Regions from separate parts of the Actinomyces lilanjuaniae genome, predicted to be linked through region 2. Evidence: riboswitches for the same ligand, from Rfam matches in the RefSeq annotation. Region 2 holds a riboswitch; the other holds the start of a gene.
The links. Region 2 has a riboswitch for S-adenosylmethionine ahead of D5R93_RS01430 (methylenetetrahydrofolate reductase). Riboswitches for the same ligand answer to the same signal wherever they lie in the genome.

Region 1 (4,713 bases), 470 kb from region 2:
CGGTGTCCCTGGACTGGCTGTGCGACGCCGGCCTGCGTGAGGCGGTCCAGGCGGACTTCGAGGCCAGCGGCGGGGTCGTAGACGTGGAGGGGTTCTGGGCGCAGTGAGGACGTGCAGGGTCAGACACGCTGTGCATCGCCATGCTGGTTCACCTACGCCCAGGCGGACGGCGGGTACAGGACAAGGCCGACAAGGCCCGGGAGACAGCCCCGGGAGACAATGGAGCCATGACTGTCTCGAGCGCCCCTGTCGCCCTGCCGCCGCCCCAGACTGACGGCCTGTACCAGGTCATGCTGGTCTGCACCGGCAACATCTGCCGCTCCGCCATGGCGAGGGTGGTGCTGTGCGACCGCCTTGCTGCCGTAGGGGTGGACAGGGGGCCAGGTGGCGCAGCCAGGCGCGCTCAGCACGCTGTCTCGCGGCGGGTGCCCGTGGCCGGGACCAGCGTCGTGGTCTGGTCGGCAGGCACCTCCGACGAGGAGGAGGGCAGTCCCATTGACCCCCGGGCGCGGCGCGTGCTGGCTGAGGCGGGCTACACCAGCCCGACGGCCTCTGAGGCCATTGCGGGCCACCGTGCCCACCGCATCAGCGACGCTGAGATCCTGGGTAACGACCTTCTCCTGGCCATGACCGCCCACCACTGGCGTGAGCTGCGGCGCCGGGGTGAGCGCCTGGGCGCTGACCCCTCCCGTGTAGTGATGTACCGGGCGCTGGATCCTGAGGTGTCGCCTCAGCCGGGTGCGTCGCCGGTATCCGGCACTGCGGCGGCTCCGGGGGCGGTGCCAGACCTGCCCGATCCCTGGTACGGGTCCGTGGAGGACTTTACTGACACGCTCCAGGTGGTCGAGCGTGTCAGTGACGAGCTGGCCGTGCGGCTGCGGCCCTGGATGTGAGGCTGCCGGGCGCTCAGCCCAGCCGGGCCCGCAGCCACTGGGTGACCGAGGCCAGGTACTGGGCTCGGGCGGCGGGCCGGGACAGCGACAGGTCGTGGACCCCCTCGGGGACCTGACAGACCGTCACGTCCGGTCCCAGGAGGGGTGCGCGTGCCAGCATCTGCTCCACTGACAGCACCACGTCGCTGCGCTGGGCCTCCTGGACCGTCGGTGATACCGGCCCCGTGGTCGTCGAGCAGCACAGCAGGACAGGCTCCTGGATGCCCAGGCCGTGGTGCACCTCGCGGTGCAGGCGGCGGACCGCTGTCAGGAAGCCGGCGCGCGCCGGGAGGGACACCGCCGGCTTGAGGGCCAGGTCCCAGTCCCACTCACCCTCCCAGTGCTGGTGCAGGGAGCGTACGTAGACGTCGGGGACGCCGGCTCCCCGCCTCGGGTTGCGGGGGTCGGGGATGACTCGGTCGGGGTCGTGACGGGACAGGAGATCCACGAAGGCGGTTCCGTAGGAGCGCATGAACGCGGAGGCCTGTAGGTCCAGCCAGGGTGAGTTGAGGACTACTGCCTGCACCGTGGCCGGGTGGTCGGCCGCCCAGATGACTGCCTGCAGGCCACCGGTGGAGTGCCCGTTGAGGACCACGGTTGCGTGCCCGTGCTCGGTGCGGATGACGTGCAGCGCCTTGGCGATCTCCTCGTCGTGGACGCGGAGGTCGCGCACGCTGTGGGGGCGTGGGTGCCCGATCCCGGCCCGGGCGCAGGAGCGCAGCTCGAGGGCGTAGAACTCGTAGCCCGTCTCCAGGTAGGCCTGGGCTAGGTGGGTCTGGAAGAAGTAGTCGCTGTGGCCGTGGATGTAGAGCACGGCCTTGGCGTGTCGTGGCACGCCTGCCCGCCCGGCCTGGTGCTGATGGACCAGGACGGCGTGGTGGGCGCCGGGCGCCTTCCGGGGTGACTCCCGCACGGGGAGGTGCCGGGCCACCCACGGGTCTCCCAGGATGTCAGGTGTGAGGCTCTCGGCGAGGGGGCCGGAGGCAGACGAGGGTGAGGACGGTGCGGGACTCATAGTGTGATCCAAGCACAGTCCTCGACGCGCGGAGGCCTCCTGGGGCGGGTGTCAGCATAGTTGTGGGCGAGCTTGTGCCCCGTGGCTCGGCCATGGCGTGAGGGTGTCAGCTTGCTTGCGGGGTCCCGGATGCGTAACGTGTAGCCGACCATCCAGAGCAGCCGAGAGACCTGGCTCGTTGACGTTGCAGCAACCCCCGTCGCGGTGCGGGTGCTTCCGCCAGGACCGATGGAGGTAGCAGTGAGCGGACCAGCGGTGAGCACACCGGCTCCCGAGGAGGACGCCCCGGCGTCGCCCGACCCCATGATCTCGCTGAAGGACGTCCGCAAGGTCTACCGACTACGTGGAGGAGCGCAGGTGCGTGCCCTGGACGGGCTGAGCCTTGACGTCGCCCCCGGGACCATCCACGGCATCGTCGGGACCTCCGGGGCGGGCAAGTCCACGCTGGTGCGCTGCCTGACCTCCCTGGAGCGTCCCACCCAGGGGCGCATCCGTGTGGCCGGGCAGGACATGACATCCCTGTCCGCGCGTCAGCTGCGTGAGGCCCGCCGTCGTATCGGGATGGTCTTCCAGCACGCCAACCTCCTGGACCAGCGCACCACGGCGCAGAACATTGCCTACCCCCTGGCCCTGGCGGGCGTGCCCAGGGGCCAGCGCCGCCAGACCGTCGAGCGCATGCTTGAGCTCGTGGGACTGGCTGACCGGGGTGCCTCCTACCCGGCACAGCTCTCCGGCGGTCAGAAGCAGCGTGTCGGTATCGCCCGGGCGCTGGCCGACGACCCCTCCGTCCTCCTGTGCGATGAGCCCACCTCTGCCCTGGACCCGGAGACCACGCGCTCCATCCTGGACCTTATCAGGGACGTGCGTGACGCCCTGGGGCTGACCGTCATTATCATCACCCACGAGATGAGCGTGGTCCGCCAGGTCTGTGACGCGGTGAGCCTGCTGGAGGCAGGCCGGGTCGTGGAGGGCGGCCGCCTGGAGGACGTCGTGCTCGACACCTCCTCCCGGCTCTCCCGTGAGGTGGTCCCCCTCCCGGCGGTCCCTGAGGCTGCTCGGTCCCAGGGGGATGCCGTCCTTGACGTCTGTGTCACGGCACACCCTGGTGAGCCGGCCGCTGTTGCCCTGATGTCGATGGTGGCCGAGCTGGGCGGGGACATCGCCTCCGGGGTCTTCGAGACGGTCGGGGCAGCCCAGATCGGCCGTCTAGCCGTGACTGTTCCTGCTACCCAGGCATCGCGCTGCGTCACCGCGCTGCGCCAGGCCGGTATCACTGCGGAGGTACGAGCGTGAGTCTTCTTATGAGTGTCTCTGCTGCCGCGCACGGCTCCACGCAGGCGGCTCTGGGTGCGGCCCCTGTGCTTCTGGCAGCCAGCAGTGAGGACCAGACGTGGCAGAACAACCCGGTGTTCGAGCGCAGGCTCCTGAGCGCCGTCACCGAGACGATGCAGATGACCTTTGTCTCGGGCTTCCTGACAGTCGTCCTGGGGCTGCTCCTGGGACTGGCGCTGGTGACCACGGGCACGCGTGGACAGCACCGCAATCGTCCTCTCTACGAGGTCCTCTCCTTCGTGGTCAACGTCGGGCGCTCCATGCCCTTCATCATCCTCATGGTCGCGATCGCCTCCTTGACGCGGCTGATTGTGGGCACCTCCCTGGGCTGGCAGGCCGTCTGCGTCCCGCTGACCATCGGGGCGATTCCCTTCTACGCGCGACTAGTGGAGACGGCGGTCAACAACGTGGACCACGGCAAGGTCGAGGCGGCTCTTATGATGGGGGCCTCCGGGACCCAGATCACCTGGGGGGTGCTAGTCCGGGAGGCGCTGCCCACTCTCATCCAGTCGGCCACGGTGACCCTGATCGCCCTCCTGGGCTACACCGCCATGGCGGGCACCATCGGGGCGGGGGCCTGGGGACCTCGCCATCCAGTACGGCTACAACCGCAGCATGTCTGATGTCATGGTCGTCTCCGTCGTCCTGATCCTGCTGATCGTCGCTGTCATCCAGCTGGCTGGCGACATGCTCAGCCGGCTGGTGGACCACCGCTGAGGCAACCACCAGCCGGAGGAACGGCGAGCCGCCTCGGTCCTGGCAGCTGCTGGGGGATGACTGGTCTTATCCACGGCAGCGGCTGCCCGGCACCCCCGGTACGACGCCTGGCCTCGGCGGCAGTCGGCCTGTGCTGGCGACTGCCTACCTGACCCCCTGCAACTGCCGTGGCCAGCGCCCTGCTGGCCTGGGACCCACGGCTCGTATCTGAAAGGACCTCTCACATGTCTTCCGTTTCTCCTGTCTCTGCCCGGCGTCGCGTGGCGACGGCACCGGGCAGGTCGGTCGGCCTGACCCGTCGCGCCTTCTCCACCGGCCTCGTCGTGGCTGTCGGGGCGACCCTGGCCGCTTGCAGCAGCAGCTCGGGGCCGATCCCCGGTACTGAGCAGCAGGGCGACGACGTCGTCATCTCGATCGGTGCCACGCCCGTCCCCCACGTGCAGATCCTGCAGTACGTCCAGGACAACCTGGTCGAGGGCAGCGGTATCAGCCTGGACATCGTGGAGATCAACGACTACCAGACGCCGAACACCTCCTTGAACGATGGTGACCTGGCTGCCAACTTCTACCAGACCCCCAACTTCTTGGAGCAGCAGATCGACGAGAAGGGCTACGACTTCGTCAGTATTGCCGACGTCCACATCGAGCCCCTGGGCCTGTACTCCTCCAAGTACACCTCGGTGGACGACCTGCCTGAGGGGGGTCTTATCCTGATCA
Region 2 (4,713 bases):
AGCGCCGGCAAGCCGTTCACCTCGGTAGGCCACACCGTGTACACCCACGGGATCGACACCGACGCATCAGCGGCAAGAGCGACGAGGGCAGCCCCGGCACACAGCAGGAACACGCTACAGGCGCCGAGGACAAGGCTAGCCACGACCAACGAGGTCACCCGGAGGACAGAGAACATGAGAATCTCCTTGTCATCTTAATGACGTGACACGAGCGCCAACCGCCCTGCCACGGTAACACCGCAATATCATTACCTCCGGCAGCCCCGCCGGACCACTCCGGTGCCGCCTCCGTGACGCGAAGACAGCCTGCGCTCATACGCTCATATATGTCTCGCCCCCACGGTCCTCCCTACACTACGACCTGGCTCTACCCGCCCACCAGCCCCCTCCCTACCAGACCCCTACCAGACAGAGGGACGCCGGTCCCCGCCGGGAGTGGCGTTGAGGTAGGCCAGGTCCACCTCGTGCTGGGTCTCCCGGTCGGGCTCCTGCCCCCGGAAGATCCCTCCCAGACGCAGGTGGGAGACCACGTCCAGCGCGGGCCGGGTCCGGTTGAATGTGTAGAGGTGCACCCCGGGGGCACCTCCGTCGAGCACCTGGGTGGCCAGGCGCAGGGTGGCGTCGATCCCCGCCGCCACAGCCTGGGCGCCCTCGGCCCGCCGTAGGGTGGCACTCAGGTCGGCCGGGACCTGCACACCGGTCAGCGACTCCAGGCGGGTCAGGCGGCGCAGGTCTGTCAGAGGGATGATGCCGGGAAGGACAGGCATGACCACCCCGCTGTAGGAAGCGGCACGCGACAGCGACAGGTAGTCCTGCGCGTCGTAGAAGACCTGGGTCATGGCCAGGTCGGCACCCGCCTCCTGCTTGGCGGCCAGGACCTCCACCTCAGCCTCCAGGTCCTCGCAGGCAGGGTAGGCAGCCACGGCCACCTGCAGGTGCCGGGCGCCGTCACCGAAGTACTCGTCCTCGACCTCGCGGATCACGCGCACCAGGTCGCTGGCGTAGCGCAGCTCACCGGGGACGTCGCTCGCCCTGGTCCCGCGCGGCGGGTCGCCCCGCAGCGCCAGGAAGCGGCGCACCCCCAGGCCCAGGAAGAGGCGCACAATCTCCACCACGTCGCGCCTGCGGTAGCCGATACAGGTCAGGTGGGCCATGAGCGGCACCCGGCTGGTGGCCAGCACGTGGGTGATGACGTCCTCAGCCGGGTTGTGCTCCCGCACCGCACGCACCCCGGGGCCGCCGTCAGGGTCGGGCGCGAAGGTCGGCCGGTAGGTGACTGAGACGAAGTCGGGGAGCACCCCCAGCAGCCGGTCCAGCGCTCCCCACGTCTGCGAGGCATGGACACCGGGGCGGGGAGGGAAGAGCTCCAGGGACAGCGAGGGCAGCCCCGCCGGGGCCAGCGCGGCACCAGCGGCACCCGGGGACGCAGCCCGCTGGGGCGCGACAGGCCCCGCTGCAGGCAGGGGCGGCCCGGTCACGGGAACCAGGTCTGCGTCGTACTGGTCCACTCGGTCCACTCGGTCCATGGTGCGGCCCTCCATCGGTCCTGGCGGAAGCACCCGGAGGGGGTTGCTGCGGCGTCACGGAGCCAGGTCTCTCAGCCACTCTAGATGGAACAGCCCAAGGGTAGACGAACCCCAGGACCACGGGCACAGCTACAGGCTCACGCTGGAAGCGCAATTCCCCTGGGCGCCCTCCGCGACCTGGTGACCCGCGCCAACTTCTAGCCTAAGCTTGTACGCATGAGCATGGTGCGTATCGACACCCCGCGCGGTGTCACCCTGGTGGGCTCCTTCGTCCGCCCCGACGGCACCCCGCCGCAGGACGGCGAGAGCGGCACGGGCGTGCCGACCCGCCGGGAGGGCGTGGTGCTGCTGGCCCACGACTTCCTCGCGGACCGGCACGGAGAGCAGGGGCGCCTGGACCTGGTCTCGGCCAGCTACCAGAAGGCGGGCATGGCCACCCTCAGCATCGACTTCTCCGGACTGGGCGAGTCCGACGACGACGTCATCACCCTGGCCAACGAGGCCGAGGACCTCAGGGCGGTGTCCGGCTGGCTGGCCGAGCGCGGCTACACCCGCCAGGCCATCCACGCCAACGGCTTCGGCGCGACCGCCGCTCTCCTGGCCCGGCCCGAGCAGGTACGCACCGCCGTCCTGGTAGGGGCCGTGGTCGGCCCCCAGTCAGTCCTGTGGGAGCAGGTCTTCTCCCCCCACCAGCTCGACGAGCTCGCCCGCCACGGCCTGACCCGGCTGGTGGACGACAACCCGAACCCGCGCCAGTGGAACGTGCTGAGCAAGGAGACCCTCGCCGACTTCTCCATGCAGGAGCCCCACACCACCATGGCGGAGGTTCCGTGGCCGGTCCTTATGATCTACGGGGCGCTGACCCACGAGATGCCCGATACCGCGGCAGACGCCCAGAAGGGCTTCCCGCTCCTGAAGGACGGCAGCCAGCTGGTGCAGGTACGCAAGGACCACCCGCAGGAGGCCCAGGCGGAGGTGGCTCGGCTGGGTACTGAATGGGTGACACGACACCTGCGCTGAGCCGCACCCAGGTGAGCGGATACGGTCACCCTGCGGACCCCGGGTGGCCCTGGCTCCCGCCCTGTCAGCCCCGCCCTGTCATCGTCGTCTCGGCCTTACCCGTGTCTAGGCCTTGCCCAGACGGACCACCACTGCCCGGTGGTCCGTCTGGGGCAGCGTGAGGACCTCGCCTGACTGCCCCACCCAGGCGGAGGCGTCCACGAGGACGTGGTCAATGGTTGCCCCCAGGAGCCTGGTCCCGGTGTGGGTGGGCCAGGTCGCCAGGCCACCGACACCCGCCTGCTCCCCCGCGCTCGCGCAGGCGTGCAGGTCACGCAGCAGGGCGTGGTCGCGGGTGGCGTTGAAGTCACCGACCATGACCAGCCCCTCGGGCGGGTCCTGGCACAGGCCAGCCACCGTGGTCAGCGAGGACCTCCACTCCCCCATGAGCCCCGGCACCGGCGGGTAGGTGTGCACCCCGGTGATGACAGGCCCTGACCCGTCCACGGGCTCCAGCACGACCATTCCGCGCCCCGCACCCGCCACCCCCTCCGTCTGCCGGTAGCCCCCCAGGCGCTCGGAGACGAGGACCGTCGTAGCGCGCACCGGGTCGATGCCGTGATGCGCCCCGGAGTCGTCGTCGGCACCGTCGCCGTCCTCGTCGTTCCACCCGTAGGGCGGGCTGACTGCGGTGTAGACCGTCAGCTCCCCAGCCGCGCCCCGCAGCAGCCCTGCCAGCTCCTCGCCGTAGGCGGCTGTCGTCTCCGGCAGGACGACGACGTCGGCCTGCACGGCCCGGGCGGTCTCGGCCACGGCCTGGACGGGCGCGTCCTCCCTCTCGGTGTTAAGGGACATGACGGTGAAAGCAGCCTTGTCCGAGGGGGTGTCCGAGGAGGTATCAGAGGTTTCAAGAGGTCCCAGGGACATGCCGCGCCCTAGGAGGACGCCACCGTGGGCGAGGGCGACGAGGACAAGGACCAGCCCGAGGGCACCGGTGCGCAGTCCGGCACGCGACGAGGAGGACGCACGCCCAGCCCGGGACCGGGCCAGCCTGCGTCGCAGGACAGAGGTGGCCAGCAGGAGGAGGCCCAGGAGCCCCCACCCGAGCGTCATGAAGGTGCGCAGCGCCACGACCTGGGCGACAAAGGGCTGCATGGTCAGAGGAGGACGCAGGCTCACCAGCGCCACGGCTGCCGCGAGCGCGACCACACCCCATCCCAGGCCATGAAGGTAACGACTCATGCACGACATTCAACCAGAGCTCGTGAGAAAGTCCGGGCAGCGAGAGGAGCACGCGCAGCGGCCATGGTCTCGCGGCTGCTGCCTGCCAGGTCCCTGGACCAGCCGGTCCCGCCCATCTTCCGCCTGCACGCCCTGAGGCGGAAGGAGACGTGCTGGCCCGCCTCAGACGCGGGCGCGGATACTCGCAGTGCATCAACCACGAGCCACGCGGGCCAGGAGCCGAGCACATGCTGCCGAGCACAATCACCGGGCACGGCCTCTGTCCGCGTCATGGAGCCAAGCCATGGACAGTGCACTGACCGACCTCATCACCGACGACCGTGTCGTCATCCGCCAGCGGGTCAACGACTGGCGCCAGGCCATCACGCTCGCCGCCGAGCCACTGGTGTCCGACGGCTCCGTCTCACGTGCCTACGTCCGCTCCATGATCCGCTCCGTGGAGACGTACGGCCCCTATATCGTCCTGGCTCCCCACACAGCCCTGGCCCACGCGCGCCCCGACGGCGAGGTCTACCGACAGGCCATGAGCCTGCTCACCCTGTCAGACCCTGTGACCTTCGGCCATGAGGACAACGACCCGGTGTCCCTCGTGTTCTGTCTGGCGGCTGTAGACAGCGCCTCCCACCTGGCCGCCCTGCAGCAGTTCGTGTCCCTGGTCACCGACGTCACACGGCTGAGGCTCCTGGTTGCAGCGAGAACCGTCACCGAGCTCCAGCGGGCACTCCGCCACGGGCACGGCGCATCCACCACGTCACCGACAGACACCGGCAGCCACCGACAAAGGAGTACCTGACATGGCACGTTCCGCCCGCACGGCCGACACACCCAGGAAGCCCGACATCTACTTCGTCTGCGGGGCCGGCCTAGGCTCCAGCCTCGCCTGCCAGATGGAGGCCGAGGAGGTCCTCCGCCAGGCCGACCTGCCCGCCAGCCTCCACCACGACGG

Region 1: linked by a shared signal. The riboswitch ahead of D5R93_RS12340 (methionine ABC transporter ATP-binding protein) and the one ahead of D5R93_RS01430 (methylenetetrahydrofolate reductase) in region 2 are both predicted to bind S-adenosylmethionine.

The regions. Positions count from the first base shown of each region.
Region 1 covers NZ_CP032514.1:2,874,879-2,879,591, reverse strand. Annotated here, with positions in the region: gene D5R93_RS12355 (amidohydrolase) at 1-107, shown strand, start outside; gene D5R93_RS12350 (arsenate reductase/protein-tyrosine-phosphatase family protein) at 228-893, shown strand; gene D5R93_RS12345 (alpha/beta hydrolase) at 907-1,947, opposite strand; SAM riboswitch class I at 2,093-2,182, shown strand; gene D5R93_RS12340 (methionine ABC transporter ATP-binding protein) at 2,176-3,240, shown strand; partial or broken gene D5R93_RS12335 (methionine ABC transporter permease) at 3,249-3,996, shown strand; gene D5R93_RS12330 (MetQ/NlpA family ABC transporter substrate-binding protein) at 4,221-4,713, shown strand, end outside.
Region 2 covers NZ_CP032514.1:316,031-320,743, reverse strand. Annotated here, with positions in the region: gene D5R93_RS01435 (hypothetical protein) at 1-176, opposite strand, end outside; gene D5R93_RS01430 (methylenetetrahydrofolate reductase) at 402-1,526, opposite strand; SAM riboswitch class I at 1,535-1,617, opposite strand; gene D5R93_RS01425 (alpha/beta hydrolase family protein) at 1,743-2,546, shown strand; gene D5R93_RS01420 (endonuclease/exonuclease/phosphatase family protein) at 2,652-3,767, opposite strand; gene D5R93_RS01415 (PTS sugar transporter subunit IIA) at 4,051-4,560, shown strand; gene D5R93_RS01410 (PTS sugar transporter subunit IIB) at 4,562-4,713, shown strand, end outside.